Regions from separate parts of the Cohnella abietis genome, predicted to be linked through region 2. Evidence: riboswitches for the same ligand, from Rfam matches in the RefSeq annotation. Region 2 holds a riboswitch; the other holds the start of a gene.
What was found. Region 2 has a riboswitch for ZMP and ZTP ahead of KCTCHS21_RS15855 (IMP cyclohydrolase). Riboswitches for the same ligand answer to the same signal wherever they lie in the genome.

Region 1 (3,115 bases), 2.7 Mb from region 2:
GAGGAGCGGTGCATTCCTTTGATCACCGTACGATATGGGGGATGCTCGTCTTTTCCGTTAGCGTGAGCATTGATTCTTTTTCAGTTGGTGTTTCTTTAGGGATGTTTTCCGCACACGTGCTTCTTACGGTTCTGATGTTTGGTTTGTTCGGGGGATTAATGAGTGTGCTCGGTTTGATGATAGGAAGAAGGGCGAGCCGTTCCATGGGAGGATATGGAGAGGCACTTGGCGGTGTCATTTTGTTCGCATTTGGTCTATTATTTCTAGTATGAGCTTCAAAACTCAACCAAGAGTACTGGGGGGGAGAAAATGAACCGAGTTTTAATTGTATGTACGGGTAATACTTGCCGAAGTCCGATGGCCGAAGCCATGCTTAAGGATTTGGCCGAGCGTAGCGGAAAGCCGATAGAAATTCGTTCTGCTGGTGTTGCTACTGCTAACGGGTTACCAATTTCTTCTCACGCAGCTGTGACACTTAGAAAACGAAACCTTGCTTTGCCTGGAGCATCTACGATGTTGTCGGCAGATGAGGTTGTTTGGGCAAATTTAATATTAACAATGACTGCCGGACATAAACGAGCGATTTTGCAGCGTTTTCCCGAAGCTTTGTCCAAGACCTTTACGCTTAAGGAATATGCTTTGCGGGGAGACCCTGTCATGGATGATGTGGCCGAGGCTGAGCAATTGTACTCAGAGTGGCAGGTTAGACAAGCCTTAGGCCAGAACCTAAGCACGGAACAGCGTGCACGTCTGTTCGAGCTCCAACGCAACATACCCGACTTTGACATCGCGGACCCGTTCGGAGGTCCCTTAACACTATATGAGCAATGCGCAGATGAGATAGAAGATATTTTATTGACATTAGTCGACAAGCTAGACTCAGATTTCAAAGATCGGTGATTGATTTTTGCTTCGTCCTTGGTTATGATAAAGCTACAACTTCAAGGTTCCGATGTAACTGGCGACGACAAGTGGAGCAAACCACGGTGGAGCATCGGAATGACGGCCGGTCGCCTGGGCAAAGAGCAACGTGCGTAAGCACGTGTGCTCTTTTTTGACTTTATTTGCTGAAATCCTAGGTGTGAAGGAGATGGTCCAGCGTCCTTAACATACTTTGGCCCAGCTGTTTGAGACAGGTGAATTCAGGTATAATACCCTTATTGTCATCTGTGCGACAGCCAAGCTATAGGGAGGTCTTGTCATGGCTTCAAATTCTCAATTTATAGCCGATCAAGTGGAGCTTTTGCTTTCTGAACTGGTGCAAACGAGTGGATTGCGCGCAGGGCAGATGATCGTGATGGGAGTCAGTACAAGTGAGGTGCAGGGTCATCATATCGGCACTTTGGGCACGGAGATTGTAGCAGAGCAAATTCACATCGGTGTTCAGAAGGCTCGGGAGCAATTTGATTTTCAAGTGGTATGGCAATGCTGCGAGCATTTGAACCGAGCACTTGTAACCGAGCGTGTCCTAGCGGAAGCGCAAGGCTGGACGGAAGTGTCTGCTGTACCTGTTCCCAAGGCTGGTGGTTCGATGGCTTCATTCGCCTATCGGCAGATGAAAGATCCTTGTCTGGTGGAATACGTTCAGGTTCATGCTGGAATGGATATCGGCGAGACAATGATTGGGATGCACCTTCGTCCTGTTGCTGTGCCACTGAGACCAACAATTCGCTTGATTGGTCAGGCGAGAGTGAATATGGCAATGACTCGTCCGAGATTGATTGGTGGGTCACGCGCTGAATATTTCTTGCCAGATAAGCAAGCCAGTGAGCTTTTGAAACAATCACCTAGCAATGAAGTAATGCCGAAAATTTGTGATTAATGAAATAAAATTATAAAACATTTGGGAGGATTTACTACTATGTTGGAAAACTTACGTAAGCAGGACCCTGAAATTGTTAAAGCTCTTAACTTGGAATTGCAGCGTCAACGTGACAATATTGAATTGATTGCCTCTGAAAATATCGTAAGTGAAGCGGTTCTGGAAGCGATGGGTACCGTGCTGACAAACAAGTATGCAGAAGGCTATCCAGGCAAGCGTTACTATGGCGGTTGTGAGTATGTAGACATTCCTGAACAAATCGCTCGTGACCGTGCGAAGGAATTGTTTGGTGCAGAGCATGCTAACGTACAGCCTCACTCTGGCGCACAAGCGAATTTGGCTGTTTACTTGGCAGTACTTAAGCCAGGAGATACAGTTCTGGGTATGAATCTTGCTCATGGCGGACATTTAACACATGGTAACCCTGCCAATGCTTCAGGTTTGCTATATAACTTCGTTGCATATGGTGTAGATGAGAAAACTTTCACGATTGACTATGATGAAGTGCGCAAAGCTGCTTTCAAGCACCGTCCTCGTCTTATCGTTGCTGGTGCATCCGCATACCCTCGTACGATTGATTTCGCTAAACTGGGTCAAATCGCTAATGACGTAGGCGCTCTATTCATGGTTGATATGGCTCATATTGCAGGATTGGTTGCTGGTGGTGAGCACCCGAGTCCAGTACCACATGCACATTTTGTTACAACAACGACTCACAAAACCCTTCGTGGACCACGCGGCGGTTTGATCCTTTGTCGCCAGCCTTGGGCGGCTGCAATTGATAAAGCAGTATTCCCAGGTACGCAAGGCGGACCGCTTATGCACATCATCGCTGCTAAAGCAGTAGCTTTCGGCGAAGCTCTTGAGCCGTCCTTTAAAGATTACGCTCGTAACGTTGTTGTTAATGCTAAAGCATTGGCTGAAGCTCTTGTTGCTGAAGGCTTAAACATTGTGTCTGGAGGAACAGACAACCACTTGATGCTGATCGATACTCGCAGCTTGAACATTACTGGTAAAGTGGCTGAGCACGTTCTGGATTCCGTAGCCATCACAGTTAACAAGAACGCAATTCCTTTTGACCCAACTAGTCCGTTCGTTACTAGCGGTATTCGGATTGGTACTCCTGCTGTTACTACTCGCGGTATGGGAACAGAAGATATGAAAACTATTGCTAAAGTTATCGCTCTAACACTGAAAAACCCGGAAGATCAGGCGACGCTTGAGAAAGCGCGTGGACTTGTAGCTGAGCTGTCTAGCAGATATCCACTTTACCCGACATTAGGGTATTAATTC
Region 2 (3,115 bases):
ATTAACTCATCATGGAAATTCTTTATAGGTGTTCTGAACCTACCTGAAGCTGTTCCTACATAATCGGATTTATATTTATGTATACTTGCTATTCCCTCGCCTAAACTTTCAATTAATGATTGTGGCTGATCGTCAAAAGAACGACAAACTCCCCCTTCTAGTTTTTCTACAACAACAAATTGTCTTTCGTTCATGCTTCCTTTTCTTATTACTTTAGGAATAGGAATAGTGCTGAACTTTCTCAAGGTGTTATTAATATACTCCATCTCATGGACATTTCTTGGGTCAACCCCGAACAACTTATTACATCCATACCAAAAGTCATTATTAGGTCTCTCTAACATTCTTGTTGTTCGGACAACAACCTCTTCATTCTCTGTTTTTACAAGCCACACATCACTTGCATGATCATCGTATCCAGGGCTTAATTCTGATTGTTGAGTTATTGGGTCCTTAAATAAAAACTGTAAGTTCTCCAAAATAAACTACACCTCAAATGAGATTCTGGTTTTCAAAAATCTTCGTAAATTCTATTCACTCATTGTAGTATTCAAGGAATAACTAAACTATCCTCCCTGTTAGCGCAACGAGACTGCCGATCCTTGCCGACAGCCTCGTTCTAGTTGCTTATTGAGCTATAGTGTCCCGTTAGTTGAATGCTTATTTCGAATTTGGAATTGAATATCTTGATTTGAAACATTAATAAACTTTACCAACAATGCGATTTTGTTTTCAGCATTGATACGTTCCCAGTAAAAGTCTGCTATTTCATTATTTGAATCGAATAGTGGTACTTCGAAAGGATCACCTTCAAATGGCTTTAGTACACCATTCTGCTCAGAGTTATACGTGTGAATGCAGTGACCAATGCCACTCTTAAACTTGCTGTATTGATAACTATTACGTAAGCAAACTGAAGGGTCGTTTTCATGTGTTTTTAAAATCGACAAACTGTACTGTTTAAGGTCTGTGTTAATCACGGCTGAAATTCTCGGTGTAAAGTGTGGAGCGTCAGGTTCAAACTCTCGAAGCATTAACGATTGTTCGAAGGTCCGGTTATGCTGCAACCCATCATAGATAGTATCAGTTTGATCACCATTCGAGACAATGTGCACGTTCTCCCAATGTCGAATAGGATAATAAATAATTAGTGATGGATCTTCCATTTGTGCGGGATCAAGTGCTTTGTTCTTTACGCTCCATCCATCCAGTTCAAAGACGCGGTTGCGGCTGTTCGTGCTTCTCCCCATAATCCAATACACCTGTACATAATGCGACCCGGAAGGAGTCATTCCTACGATAAGCGTTCTTCCGGGATATGGATTTTCAAACAAATCTTGTTGAACTGTTTTCACTGCTCTTGCTCCTCTCGAGTAAACATAAAGAGGTAAGGGGAAATTCCCCTTACCTCTGCCCAGGCGTACGGCTCCAACTTATATGCTTCCTCATGGATCCCCATGCTTCGCCAGTCACATATAAGTTCTAAATTACTTCCTATAATAGCAATTACTGCTAGTAAAATCAATTATGACCATGGCTTAAACAACACCAAAGGCTACAATGCTCTACTGCCCGATAGCTGAACAGTTACTGTAATTACAAAGCTAGTACGTATCGGTTCAATTTACTTAAATCTAGTTACCTTAACAGTATTCATGCCAACAAAACGATAACAAGCAATTCGAAGAGCACTAAAGTAAGAATCGCCGCCTCACTAGGACCAAAGAAGGCACGTTGTCCTGATGGTTGTGAAACCCTTATACAAACGTGTCTACTATCGACATGTACAATTACACCTTCGTAGGTATTACCGTCTAGGGTCTGAACATGTACTCGTTGATTTAAATGCGTGCTGGATATTTGATATACACGATCCCGAATTGACCTTAAAGTAGTAACTACGTTAGGGTCCGCGTGGTACAGAACTCGTTCTTGAGTTGCTGGATATTGATAACTCATCACATAACCTCCGCAGATCTGAAATATCACTCTTTTTCACACTATGCAGTTGCCTAGATTTAGGTTCGTTCTTCGCTTTTTACTTTTACACTGACAAATATCCGCTAATATAAATTTTCCCCATAAAACCCGGCTTGAGCCTTCGGCAGCCTGATGACATGATGCTATATATCCGTTACATCAACTTAAGTATCCCCCCCTCATGATCTGCCATGAAGGGGCTCTTTTAATTCTGTACCAATTCTTTCCTCGATAAAAAAAGCCTGCAGAGCGTAATGAAATGCACCCCTTAGAATTGAGAGCCTCTATCATATAGCCATATACGTTAAAGCGATCGGCGATTCGAAAAGCCTTTGGAAAACATTCGCTGATCCATGTGTGATAAGTCCATCACAACTGTACAAGGTGTCAGCACAGGAATCCGGATGGTGCTCGGCATATGCACGTAAATCCACAAGCTTTCGTCCGGGTAATAGATCGAGCATCATCTCCCCTTTCAGGTCATATCACACTGCGAACACTGCATTCGAACAGCTGGAATCAAAAGATAGACTTTCTTTTAGAAATCCGGAAGATACCTAACGGAATGTGAGTTATTGCTTCCTTTCGAATGACAGATTCAATGCAAGGAATTAAACTGGACAACACTTAAAAAGTACGTGTATTCAAACAAGGAAGCAACAAAAAGCAACTAATTACTCTCAGTTGCTTTTTGTTGCTTTGAGCTATAGGATTGTACCTTTGGTCTACTCTGTAATGCCACCGAACGGCACAATTAGCTTTTTGTACACACAAATATTTGAAGTGATTATTGGCAAGTACCGTTAATAATTTATTTCGATTTGTTCAGTTCTTCATCTATAAAATTTTTTATAGCTCTTTCTTTTGAGAATTTATCGTTATTATATTGTTTAGAGCCATTCTTTGGAACAGATAGGCTTTTCCAGCTACTCTTATTTAACATTTTTGCAGCATAAACAATCTGTCCGACGTGATATGGATAATGTGCTAACTGTCTATTAATGGCCTCAATAATTGTATGTCCTTCATTGCGAATATACACAATTTGTAATAATTGATCAGTTGTAATGGAATCTATTGCATTCAGTAGACATGTCCAGCCTTCGTCCCATTTCTTTAAAAGCTCATCTTTCGT

Region 1: linked by a shared signal. The riboswitch ahead of KCTCHS21_RS27940 (TIGR01440 family protein) and the one ahead of KCTCHS21_RS15855 (IMP cyclohydrolase) in region 2 are both predicted to bind ZMP and ZTP.

What each region holds. Positions count from the first base shown of each region.
Region 1 is NZ_AP019400.1:6,367,447-6,370,561, reverse strand. Features, by position in the region: gene KCTCHS21_RS27950 (manganese efflux pump MntP) at 1-272, shown strand, start outside; gene KCTCHS21_RS27945 (low molecular weight protein arginine phosphatase) at 310-900, shown strand; ZMP/ZTP riboswitch at 945-1,027, shown strand; gene KCTCHS21_RS27940 (TIGR01440 family protein) at 1,202-1,822, shown strand; gene KCTCHS21_RS27935 (serine hydroxymethyltransferase) at 1,865-3,112, shown strand.
Region 2 is NZ_AP019400.1:3,662,127-3,665,241, forward strand. Features, by position in the region: gene KCTCHS21_RS15850 (phosphotransferase) at 1-479, opposite strand, end outside; gene KCTCHS21_RS15855 (IMP cyclohydrolase) at 636-1,355, opposite strand; ZMP/ZTP riboswitch at 1,406-1,483, opposite strand; partial or broken gene KCTCHS21_RS31155 (transposase) at 2,257-2,465, opposite strand; gene KCTCHS21_RS15860 (DUF1572 family protein) at 2,792-3,115, opposite strand, start outside.